Regions from separate parts of the Streptomyces sp. NPDC055103 genome, predicted to be linked through region 1. Evidence: riboswitches for the same ligand, from Rfam matches in the RefSeq annotation. Region 1 holds a riboswitch; each other region holds the start of a gene.
The links. Region 1 has a riboswitch for cyclic di-AMP ahead of ACWFR1_RS34825 (C40 family peptidase). Riboswitches for the same ligand answer to the same signal wherever they lie in the genome.
Positions count from the first base shown of each region.

Region 2: it holds a riboswitch for cyclic di-AMP, as region 1 does, so the genes downstream of both, ACWFR1_RS05630 (M23 family metallopeptidase) here and ACWFR1_RS34825 (C40 family peptidase) in region 1, are expected to answer to the same signal.
Region 3: it holds a riboswitch for cyclic di-AMP, as region 1 does, so the genes downstream of both, ACWFR1_RS23925 (LysM peptidoglycan-binding domain-containing protein) here and ACWFR1_RS34825 (C40 family peptidase) in region 1, are expected to answer to the same signal.

Region 1 covers NZ_JBSGTX010000081.1:31,592-35,584, reverse strand. The annotation lists gene ACWFR1_RS34835 (ATP-dependent Clp protease proteolytic subunit) at 36-659, shown strand; gene ACWFR1_RS34830 (hypothetical protein) at 667-972, shown strand; cyclic di-AMP (ydaO/yuaA leader) riboswitch at 1,372-1,493, shown strand; gene ACWFR1_RS34825 (C40 family peptidase) at 1,497-1,973, shown strand; gene ACWFR1_RS34820 (ATP-binding protein) at 2,188-2,646, opposite strand; gene ACWFR1_RS34815 (8-amino-7-oxononanoate synthase) at 2,819-3,993, opposite strand, start outside.
Region 2 covers NZ_JBSGTX010000005.1:140,705-144,697, reverse strand. The annotation lists gene ACWFR1_RS05640 (M16 family metallopeptidase) at 1-88, shown strand, start outside; gene ACWFR1_RS05635 (M16 family metallopeptidase) at 115-1,482, shown strand; cyclic di-AMP (ydaO/yuaA leader) riboswitch at 1,681-1,843, shown strand; gene ACWFR1_RS05630 (M23 family metallopeptidase) at 1,857-2,639, shown strand; gene ACWFR1_RS05625 (GntR family transcriptional regulator) at 2,864-3,547, shown strand; gene ACWFR1_RS05620 (HPr family phosphocarrier protein) at 3,683-3,964, opposite strand.
Region 3 covers NZ_JBSGTX010000039.1:57,772-61,764, reverse strand. The annotation lists gene ACWFR1_RS23935 (hypothetical protein) at 1-62, shown strand, start outside; gene ACWFR1_RS23930 (alpha/beta family hydrolase) at 165-1,451, shown strand; gene ACWFR1_RS23925 (LysM peptidoglycan-binding domain-containing protein) at 1,445-2,332, opposite strand; cyclic di-AMP (ydaO/yuaA leader) riboswitch at 2,338-2,510, opposite strand; gene ACWFR1_RS23920 (DUF6197 family protein) at 2,911-3,603, shown strand; gene ACWFR1_RS23915 (phosphocholine-specific phospholipase C) at 3,665-3,993, opposite strand, start outside.

The DNA.
Region 1 (3,993 bases):
ATTTTTTACAGACAAACCCCTGGAGGTGCCCAGCCATGGACGCTCGCTACGTCCTGCCCGAGTTCACGGAGCGGACCAGCTTCGGGACCCGGACCCTCGACCCGTACTCGAAGCTCCTCGAAGCCCGGATCGTCTTCCTCGGCACCACGGTCGACGAGACCTCGGCCAACGACGCCATCGCGCAGTTCCTCTACCTCGACCACGCCTCTCCGGGCCAGGACATCTCCCTCTACATCAACTCCCCCGGCGGCTCCATCAGCGCCATGACCTCCCTCTACGACACGATGCGGACGCTCTCCTCCGACGTGGAGACCACCTGCCTGGGCCAGGCCGCCTCCACCGCGGCCGTCCTGCTCGCGGCCGGCACCCCGGGCAAGCGCCTGATCCTGCCCGGCGCCCGGGTCACCCTCCAGCAGCCGACCCTGGACGAGCCCGTCCAGGGACAGCTCAGCGACCTCGACCTCCAGGCGCGCGAGCTGCTGCGCCTGCGGGAGCTGGTCGCCGGGATGCTCGTCGAACACACCGGACAGGACCGGGAGCGGATCGACGCCGACATCGACCGCCTCACCGTCCTGGACGCCGAGGCGGCCGTCGCGTACGGCCTGGCCGACCACGTCGTCACGAGCCGGCGCGCCGCCGCCGGCGGCGCGGCCTGGTGAACCGGCCGTGCCCCCCGAGCTGCCGCCACTGCCGGCCCTGACCCGGGCCGAGGGTGAACTCGTCGACGCGTACCTCGAAGTCGTCGACCTCCTAGGGAAGATCAATCCATCCAGAGGCATGCATACCTATGGGGCGTTGCGTGCGGCCCAGGCCCTGGTGGGACGTGCGGAGGCGCTGCGCGAGGCGCTGAATCTCATGCATATGCGGGGTGAGAGCGAGGTCCACGCGGACACATTGGCGCGCGCCTTAAGGGTGTTGGACGGAGAGCGCAGGACCGGCCGCGTCACCGTCCCCCGCACTCGGGCGAGTTGACATATCCGCGTGTCGTGTCGAGGTCCGGTCGGCCGACACGGACCGCAGATTCCCTCCCCCGTTCGGCGTAGTCGACGAGTCGACATATGAAGCGGGCGAGTTGCGCAACAGGTGTACGCATTTGGCGGAATCGAACGTTCCATCGCTGGTACGCGGCTCGTAGGCCAAACCTCCGAAGATCACAAAGGCGGTCTGTCCACCCGAATGGATCAGTCGTGAGGAGCCTCACATATCGCCGTTTCAGCTCGGTTTTCGCCCATGGCGTGGGTCAAGATCCGTGTCGACGACAAGCCCCCGCCACCGCGGCGGGGCGGTCCGGGCGGACGCCGAGTCCTGCCGCTGTCCCGGACGTCTGGTCGACAGGAGTGGATCGGCAGGAGTGGAGGACCCAATCAGTACGGGATGTTCGCGCCGCTTCCGCGGCGGGGCCGTTCCTTGGGGTGAAGCCGCAGCCGCGGCCGGGCATCTTCGCCAGCCCGAACCCGACAGGTCATCCTTCGCAGGCGGCTGACGAAGGGTTGCGCATGACCGCGCAGATGCATGTCCCGTCCCTGCTGTCCCGGGCCGGAGCCGTCTCGGCTCTCACCCTCGCCGCCGTCGGCGGCACGCTGTTCGCACCAGGTGCGGCGACGGAGGCCCAGGCAGCGACGACACACGCGAACAAGGCACTGAGCGTCGCCGCGTCCAAGAAGGGCTCGCCCTACCGGTACGGATCCGCCGGACCCACCCGGTTCGACTGCTCCGGTCTGACGCTCTACGCCTACAACAAGGCGGGCAAGTCGCTGCCCCGCACCGCGCAGCAGCAGTACAACAAGACCCGGCACATCTCCTCGTCCAGCCGGCAGAAGGGGGACCTGGTCTTCTTCCACTCCGGTGGGAGGGTGTACCACGTCGGCATCTACGCCGGCAGCGGCAAGATCTGGCACTCGCCCAAGACGGGCTCCTGGGTGAAGCTCGACAAGATCTGGTCGTCGAAGGTCTACTACGGCCGCGTCCGGTGACGGAACCCGGGCGCTGACCCTTGCCGAGGGAGGGGCGCGGTGGCGCCGCCGCACCCCTCACGGCCGGGGCAGCACCCTCTCGGTGGCCCTGTGCGGCCCGGGCGTCGAGGTCGGTGTCCCCGACCCGCAGGACCCCACCCGCCGGCAGGCTCGTACTCCGGCCGAGGTCAACCCCTTTTACTGGGCGCGGCACTTCGCCGGTGGCGCCTGGCCCTCACAGGAGCTGCACGCCGGCTGAGCCGGTCGGTACGGGGGCGGGGGCCCACGGCAGCGTGATCCAGACCGTCTTGCCGCCCTCCTCGGTCGGCGTGACCGAGAGCCGGCCGCCGGCCTCCGCCGCGAGGACGCGGATGATGACCATGCCGCGCCCGTTGTCCTGCTGGACCGCCGCCGGAAGTCGGCGCGGCCAGCGGGGATGGCTGTCGGTCACGCCGATGTACAGGCGTTCCTCCCGCTCCAGCCGGAGGTCGACCGTGAAGGTGGGCGACTGCCCGAACGTGTGCTGGACGGCGTTGGTCGCCAGTTCCGAGACGATGAGCCGGATAGAGTCCGCGATCTCCGCGCCGCCGTCGAGCCCCCAGTCCCCCAGGACGTCCACGGCGAATCTGCGTGCCGTGGGAACCGAGGCGGGATCGCTCGGCAGAGTGACGGATGCTTCCTGCTGGTCTGCCATGGCGGCGCTGTCCCTTTCCCGCCGGGGACACCACCCCGGATTGCGCTTCGCGTCAGAGTGCCACCGATCGTGCCGCCCCGTACGGCCTTCCACCACGATATGTGCACATCTATCGCCCGAAGCGGTGAACTCTGCTGTCCGGAAACGCTCTTGGATGGCGGAGACGATGCCGTCAGAGGGCCGCGGGCGCGGTGCGCAGGATCGTCTCCACCGCCCCGTGCAGCTCGGCGTCCGTCAGGTCGGCGCGGGCCGTGAGCCGGAGCCGCGAGATGCCGTCCGGCACGGACGGGGGCCGGAAACACCCGACCGCCAGGCCCTGTTCGCGGCAGTCGGCCGCCCAGCGCAGCGCCGCCTCGGGCGAGGGGGCGCGCACCGAGACGACGGCAGCGTCCGGTCGCGCCGCGGTCAGTCCGGCCGCCGTGAGGAGCTCGTACAGGGTGGTGGCGACGGTCCGCGCCCGCTCGGCGAGTGCCGGTTCGGCGGCGATCAGCCGCAGGCTCGCGAGCGCGCCGCCCGCGGCGGCCGGGGCGAGCCCGGTGTCGAAGATGAAGGTGCGCGCCGCGTTCACCAGGTGCTCGACGACCCGGGCGGGTCCGAGGACGGCGCCGCCCTGGCTGCCCAGGGACTTGGAGAGGGTGAGGGTGGCGACGACGTCCTCGTCGCCCGCGAGGCCCGCCTCGTGCAGGGCGCCCCGCCCGCCGGCGCCGAGGACACCGAAGCCGTGGGCGTCGTCGACGACGAGCCCGGCGCCGTGCGCGCGGCAGACGTCGGCGAGCTCCGGGAGCGGCGCCTTGTCCCCGTCGACGGAGAAGACGGAGTCGCTGACCACGAGCGCCCGGTGCTCCGGACGCGCCTCCAGGGTCTTGCGTACGGCATCAGGGTCGGCGTGCGGCACGACGGCCGTCTCGGCGCGCGCGAGCCGGCAGCCGTCGACGATCGAGGCGTGGTTGGAGGCGTCCGAGACGATCAGCGAGTCCCGGCCGCCGAGCGCGGTGAGCGCGGCCAGGTTCGCCGCGTAGCCGGAGGAGAAGACGAGGGCCGCCTCGAAGCCGCAGAACTCGGCGAGTTCGCGTTCGAGCCGGGTGTGCAACCGGGTCGTGCCGGTGACGAGCCGTGAACCGGTGGCGCCCGCGCCCCAGCGCCTCGCCGCCTCGGCCGCCGCCTCGGTGACGTCCGGGCGTCGGGTGAGTCCCAGGTAGTCGTTGCTCGCCAGGTCGAGGAGCTCCGACTCGGCCGCCCGGGGCCGCAGCGTACGGACGAGACCGGCCTCCGCCCGGCGGCGCGCCTCGGCGTCGGTCCAGTCGAACGCGGTCCGGCGCGGGCCCTGGGCCCGGGCGTCGTCGGCCT
Region 2 (3,993 bases), on a different contig from region 1:
CGACAACCGCGCGGTGCTCGTCTACGAGCCGGTGGCCACCGAACAGAGCGAGAGCGACAGCGACGAGGAAGAGGGAGCGGACCAGTGACCGACGCTGCCGTGTCTTTGACGAGCATGGACTTCCACCCGCGGCCCGAGCCGGGCATCGCCAGGCCCTGGGCTTTCCCGGCCCCGGAGCGAGGCTCCCTGGCCAACGGCCTGACCGTGCTCACCAGCCACCGCCCCGGCCAGCAGGTCGTGGCCGTGGAGATCTTCCTGCCGGCCCCGCTGGACGCCGAGCCGGCCGGTCTCGACGGCGTCGCCACGATCATGGCCCGCGCGCTCTCCGAGGGCACGGACCAGCGTGGTGCCGAGGAGTTCGCGGCCGAGCTGGAGCGCTGCGGCGCCACGCTCGACGCGCACGCGGACCACCCGGGCGTACGGGTCTCCCTTGAGGTGCCCGTCTCCCGGCTGCCCAAGGCGCTCGGGCTGCTCTCCGAGGCGCTGATCGCCCCGGCCTTCCTGGACACCGAGATCGAGCGCCTCGTGCGCAACCGCCTCGACGAGATCCCGCACGAGACGGCCAACCCGTCCCGCCGCGCCGCGAAGCAGCTCTCCAAGGAGCTCTTCCCGGCCGAGTCGCGCATGTCCCGGCCGCGCCAGGGCACGGAGGAGACGGTCGCCGCGATCGACTCCGCCGCCGTCCGCGCCTTCTACGAGGCGCACGTCCGCCCCGGCACGGCCACCGCCGTGGTCGTCGGCGACCTGACGGGTGTCGACCTCGACAAGGTCCTCGCCGAGACGCTGGGCGCCTGGTCCGGCGAGCCGGCCGAGCCGCTGCCGATGCCGCCGATCACCGCGGACGACACCGGACGGGTCGTCATCGTCGACCGTCCCGGCGCCGTCCAGACGCAGTTGCTGATCGGGCGCATCGGTCCGGACCGCCACGACAGCGTCTGGGCGGCCCAGGTCCTCGGCACGTACTCCCTCGGCGGCACGCTGACCTCGCGCCTCGACCGGGTCCTGCGCGAGGAGAAGGGCTACACGTACGGCGTGCGGGCCTTCGGGCAGGTGCTCCGCTCGGACGCCGCGGGGAACGGCGCGTCGATGCTCGCCATCAGCGGCTCGTTCGACACCCCCAACACCGGCCCGGCACTTGACGACCTGTGGAAGGTGCTGCGGACCCTCGCCGCGGAGGGCCTGACCGACGCCGAGCGCGAGACGGCCGTGCAGAACCTCGTGGGTGTGGCGCCGCTCAAGTACGAGACGGCCGCCTCGGTCGCCGGGACGCTCGCCGACCAGGTCGAGCAGCACCTTCCGGACGACTTCCAGGCGCAGTTGTACGCGCGTCTCGCCGAGACGGGCACGGTCGAGGCGACCGCGGCCGTGGTCAACGCCTTCCCCGTGGACCGGCTCGTCACCGTGCTCGTGGGCGACGCGGCGCAGATCGCGGAGCCGGTGCGCGCGCTCGGCATCGGTGAAGTCACCGTCGTGACCGGCTGATCGCACCCGCGGACCCGGCAAGGAAGGCCTCGACGTCACGATTTCGTCGAGGCCTTCCGCTTTGCCCGAATTGAGAGGAATGGGGCGTCTGCCCTGTGGCATGTCTTACAAACAGGCGTGTTTGTTTGGCTATTGAAAGACGATCCGCATAGCGTCGGTGCGGCTGTTCGTCAGTGCACGTGCCGCATTCGCGGCAGCGGACAGTCATCGCCGAGTCCCCGTCAGGCGCGAGCCTGGGGAGCCGGGGACCCACACAGTCCCTGGGGTGAATCGGGCGCCTTCGTCACGCACGGAGGGGCTCGTAGGAGACCTTCCTGCTCCGAACCCGTCAGCTAACCCGGTAGGCGAGAAGGAAGGAAAGGAACAGCCCCTACATGGCGTTCACCCGTGCCACCGGGAAGCATCGTGGGCCGAGCCGGATGGCGCGTCGCAGCGTGGGCATCGCCGGCGTCGCGACACTCGCCACCACCGGCGTCATCGGAACCCTCGCCTCCCCGGCGCTCGCCGCCGACACGGACAACCGCTCCGTCGAGGACACCGGCCTCACGCAGGTGATCACCGAGGACTCCCTCGCGGACCGCGTCAACGCCCAGGTCGCCGCGCAGGAGCAGGAGGCCTTCGAGGCCATCGCCAAGGCGAAGGCCCAGGCCGAGGCTCGCGCCGAGGCGAAGCGCAAGGCCGAGGCCCGCGCCAAGGAGGTCCGTGAGGAGCGTGAGCGCGCCGCCCGCGAGGCCGAGCGCCGCCGCCTCAACTCCTTCCAGCTCCCCGTGGCCGGCTCGTACGTGACCACCGGCTACAAGACCGGCGGCTCCCTCTGGTCCTCCGGCAGCCACTCCGGCATCGACTTCCACGCGTCCTACGGCAGCTCGGTCGTCTCCGTCGGCTCCGGCACCGTCGTCGAGGCCGGCTGGGGCGGCGCGTACGGCAACAACATCGTCATCCGGATGAACGACGGCACGTACACCCAGTACGGGCACCTCTCGTCCATCGGGGTCTACGTGGGCCAGAGCGTCGAGCCGGGCCAGCAGATAGGCGTCTCGGGTTCGAGCGGCAACTCGACCGGCCCGCACCTCCACTTCGAGGCGCGGACGAGCTCCGAGTACGGCTCCGACCTCAACCCCATCTCGTACCTCCGCTCCCGCGGCGTCAGCCTCTGACCCCAGGCGGAAGCCGCTGACGCCACACGGAAGCCCCTGGCGTCACACGCATCGCGTCGCAAAAGCCCCGGCTCGTACTGAGCCGGGGCTTTTCGCTGACCGAAACATATGCGCGGATTCCATGGGGGCATCGGAAATTCCGGCCTGCTGCAATAGAGTCGCAGAGCGGACGCAGAACAGGCGTCGCTCGAATTGTCTCTCGCGGACCAAGGCGGAGGTCGGACATGCGCGTTCCCGCGCAATCGGTATGCACGGCGATCCGGGACGACATCGTCTCCGGCGTCTTCGAGCGGGGCGGGCGACTGACCGAGGAGCAGCTCGCGCGCCGCTACGGGGTCTCCCGTGTCCCGGTCCGCGAGGCCCTGCGCACCCTGGAGTCCGAGGGCTTCGTCGTCACCCGCCGCCACGCAGGCGCCCATGTCGCCGAGCCCACCGAGCAGGAGGCGGCCGATCTGCTCGACATGCGGGCCCTGCTCGAACCCCTGGGCGCCGCCCGCGCCGCACAGCGGCGCACCGAGGCACATCTGAAGGTGCTGCGGGGCCTGGTCAGGCTGGGTCAGGAGCGGGCCAGACGCGGCCAGGGCGAGGACCTGCGCTCGCTCGGCGGCTGGTTCCACGAGACGCTGGCGCAGGCCTCCGGCAGCCCGGCCCTGACGGCGCTGCTCACCCAGCTACGGCACAAGATCGCCTGGATGTACGCGGTCGACCAGCCCGCCCACCCCACCGAGGCCTGGTCCGAGCACGGCGCGATCGTGGACGCCGTCGCGCGCGGCGACGCCGAGCGGGCCAGGGCGCTGACGGCGCTGCATGCGGAGCGCTCGCTGGTGCTGCACCGGCTGAAAAGGCCCGAGCGCGGCCGTGTGAGGGTTTCGCAACATGTCGTCAACACGGCGAGCGTCCGGAATTAACACGTGCACCGTATACAAAGAATAGGAATTCGCTGGAGCTGATGTGCGCTGCCGGAAATACCGGCTCCAGAAAAGCGAAAACCGCGGCCGCCGGAATTCCGGCAGCCGCGGTTTCGTCGTACGGGAAAGGCGGGGTCAGACGGTCTCGGGGAGCTCGTCGAGGCCCTCGGCGACCAGCTTCGCGAGGCGGTCCAGCGCGATCTCGGCGCCCTCGGCCTCCGAGGCGAGGACGATCTCCTCGCCGCCCTGCGCGCCCAGGCCGAGCACCGCGAGCATCGAGGCGGCGTTCACGGGGGTGCCGTCGGACTTGGCGATCGTCACCGGAACGCCGGAAGCCGTGGCGGCACGGACGAAGATGGACGCGGGGCGGGCGTGGAGGCCCTCGGCCCAGCCGACGTTGACGCGGCGCTCAGCCATGGTGTTGCCCTTCAAGTCTCAAGCGGGTT
Region 3 (3,993 bases), on a different contig from region 1:
AGCTGGACCGGCGGCTCGCGATAGCCCAGGCCGTCACCCTGGACGCCTTGCAGTCCCGCTGACCTGTCCCGCCGGGTCGGGCCGTCTACCCTGGAGACACGGGCAGGGGACGGGGCACACGGTTCCTCCCCGCGCCCCGGCCGCGTGCGGAAGGGCGGCGGACCATGGACTTCAGCGATCGCACCGACGCGGGCCGGCAGCTGGCCGCCCGTCTCGACCACCTCAAGTACCAGGACGTCGTGGTTCTCGGCCTTCCGCGCGGCGGCGTACCGGTGGCCGCGGAGGTCGCCGACGCGCTCGACGCGCCCCTCGACATCTGTCTCGTACGGAAGCTGGGGGTGCCGTGGCAGCCGGAGCTCGCGATGGGCGCGCTCGGGGAGGGCGGTGTACGGGTCCTCAACGAGCAGGTGCTGCGGGAGACCGGTGTGGGCGAGCGGGAGCTCGCGGCCGTGGAGGAGCGCGAGCACATCGAGCTGGAGCAGCGGACCCACCGCTACCGGGGCGCCCGCCCGCCCGTGCCCCTCGAAGGGAGGACGGTCGTCGTCGTCGACGACGGGCTCGCCACGGGCGCCACGGCGCTGGCCGCCTGCCGGGTGGTCCGTGCCCGGGGTGCCGCGCGGATCGTCCTGGCGGTGCCGGTCGCCCCACGCGGCTGGACCGCCCGTCTCGGGGGCGAGGCCGACGAGACCGTCAGCGTCCGCGAGCCCGACTTCTTCTACGCGATCGGTCAGTTCTACCGGGACTTCACGCAGACGTCCGACGCGGAGGTGCTCGACTGCCTCGACCGCAGCCGGGCTGTGCGCGGGCCCGTCGTGCGGGACGAGGACGTCAGGATCCCGGCGACCGGCGCCACCCTCGCCGGACGGCTCGCTGTGCCCGACGGCGCGACCGGCATCGTCCTGTTCGCCCACGGCAGCGGCAGCAGCCGGCACAGTCCGCGCAACCGCGCGGTCGCCTCGGCCCTGAACCGGGCCGGGCTCGGGACGCTGCTGTTCGACCTGCTGACCGAGACCGAGGCGGCCGACCGGGCCCATGTCTTCGACACCCCGCTGCTCGCCGGCCGGCTGGTGAGCGCCACGGACTGGCTGGCCGGGCGGCCCGGGGGCGACGACCTGCCGCTCGGCTACTTCGGGGCGAGCACGGGCGCGGCCGCCGCGCTGTGGGCGGCGGCCGACGCCGGTTCCGGTGTCGCCGCAGTCGTGTCACGCGGTGGCAGACCGGATCTGGCGGGCGAGCACCTGGCCCGGGTGCGCGCCCCGACCCTCCTCGTGGTGGGCGGCCGGGACGAGCTGGTCCTGGACCTCAACAAGCGGGCCCAGGCGCTGCTGCGCTGCGAGAACCGGCTGACGGTCGTGCCGGGCGCCACCCACCTCTTCGAGGAGCCGGGGGCCCTGGAGGAGGTGGCGGAGCTCGCCAGGGACTGGTTCGACGAGCACTTCAGGGGTCAGTAGGCGCCGTTGACGTTGTCGATGGAGCCGTAGCGGTCGGCCGCGTAGTTGCAGGCAGCCGTGATGTTGGCGACCGGGTCGAACAGGTCCGTGGACGTGCCCGGCACGTGGTAGGCGTCGAAGGTCGGCTGGATCACCTGGAGCAGGCCCTTCGAGGGGGTGCCGGCCGCGGCGTTGGAGTCCCAGAGGTTGATGGCCTGGGGGTTGCCGGAGGACTCGCGCATTACGTTGCGGAGGATTCCGTCGTACGAGCCGGGGATGCCGCGCTGGGCCATGATGGCCAGCGACTGCCGGATCCAGCCGTCGAGGTTGTCGGCGTACTGGGCGGCGGCCGGGGCGGCCTGGACGGCGGGCGCGGCGGCGGGCGCCGCCTGCGCTGCGGAGGCGCCCGAAGCGGCGGCCGGGGCCGCGGCACGGCGCTCGGAGCGGCTCGCCCGGTCCGTCGTGGCGGTGCTCTTCTTCGGCGCGGCGGCCTGAGCGGGGGCGGCCTTCGCGGAATCCCGACGAATCGTCAGTTCGAGACCGGGGTGAATGAGTGACGGATTGTCACCCACGGCGGACTTGTTGGCCCGGTAAATCGACTTCCAGCCGCCCTGAATTCCCTTCTTCTGGGCGATCAGGGAAAGCGAGTCACCGCTCACGACGGTGTACGTACGCGCGGCGGCGGCAGCGGCGGTGGGGGCGGACGGCGCGGCGGTCGCGGTCGCGTGCTGTGCGGCGACGGGCTGCGCGGCGGTCTTCGGCGCGGACGAGATCGTCTCGGCGCCGGCGGTGGCGGGGACGATCAGCGGCAGGGCCAGGGCTGCCCCGCCCGTGCCGGCGAGTGCGAGGCCACGGGTGACCGTGCGGCGTCGGGGGCGGCGGTGCTTACCGTGTGCAGGCATGACGGTTTCCTCTCCGGCGCCTGCGGGGTGAGCTGTCGGGTTCGGACGGGAGATGTCCGGCCGCGCACACGCGGCTGCACCCCGAGCCGTTCCGGATTCCGGACCGGCGAATTCGTGGGTCCCCCGCTCCTGCCGTCGGGTGAAAGGGAGGTGTTTCGGGCGGCGGCAGGATTAGGCGTTCCGCTCGAATGGGGGTGACCGTAGGCCAGTAATGCGACGGATAACAAGGGGAGTGAATCGCTGGGGCGGGGTAAAGGATCTCTGTATTCGGCTAATTCAAGATCGACCGCGCTCGGGCATCGCCGAACTTCCGTGCACCGCACGGCTTGCGGAAGTGCCGGGACGTGGTGATCTCCGGGAAAAGTGAACCGCGTCACCCGGCGAGTAATGTCCGAATATGCGATGTAATTCCGATGGTGAATGAATGGGTGGAAATTTACCGCCATGGGGTGTTCGGTCGTGTCGAGGGTCGTGGGGCTGGCTCGCGCTAAGCGGTACCACTGTGTCCGTGGCGACAAAAGTCGCAAACAAGACATTCTTCTTGAAAGATGGAGGTACCCGACCCAGGAGCCACCCGGATGCCGACCACCGTCTCCCCGCTCAGCCCGGACACCCTCGACCGCGAGGCGGCCGCTCTCTTCGAGAGCGCCACCTGGCAGCGGATCGTCACGGACTGGACCCCCGCCCCGCCGACCCTCGCCCCACCGGTCCCGGTCCGGCCGACCCTCGCCCCACAGGTCCCGGTCCGGCCGGCCCCCGCCGGACCGGACCCCGCGCCGCAGCGACAGCCCGAGCGCGCTGACTGGCGGGCCCTCCTGACCGTGCCCGTGGACCAGCTCGTGACCGAGGCGCTCGACGCGCTCCCGCCGCCGGCCCCGGCCGAGCGCACGCTTCCCGGCCGGATCGGAGCCGTACTCCCGGACCGTCTGCACGCCTGGCGCCGGATCGGCCGTCCCGAGCTGCGCCCCTCGGTCCACCTCGGCTACGCGCGGCTGGTGCTCACGGAGTGGGGCTGGCAGAACGCCCCGTACAAACTGCGCGACGCGCGGGGAGCGCGCTGCGTCTGCGGCGCCCTCCTCGCGGCCCACCGCCTCGGCTACGGCGGCGCGGACACCATGAACGAGGCGGCCGCCTGGATCATGACCGAGCTCCGGTCGCGAGGATGGCGCGAACTGATCGGCCCGTGGAACCGGGCTCCCGGCCGCACGGCGGCCGAGGCGGTGGGCCTCCTCGACGCGACGATCCGCCGCGCCGCGCACGCCGGCCGGTGACCCGCCGGGCCGGTGACACCGTCGGCCGGTGACCCGCCGGCACCGGCCGACGTGCAAGGGGTCAGCCGGTGACGCTCGGGGACCCGGTCTCGATGTGGCCGGTGTACCGGCGCGACCAGGTCCCGTCGATGTCGGCGAGGATCGTGAAGTCGTACCAGCCGCCGTTGTAGGCCACCGCGTTGAAGAACTCCTCACGGCTGGAGTTCGCCGGGACCGTGTACGTCCACGGGCCGTCCGTGCGGTAGGCGTTCGAGCGGATCGTGAAGGTCACCGGGCCCGCCGAGGTGTTGGTCATCCGGAACCACAGCGCCGTCCGGCCCGTGCCCGCCTCGGGCGCGTACCGGGCCGCGACCTCCACGGCCTTGCCCGCCTTGGACGCGTCGCCGATGA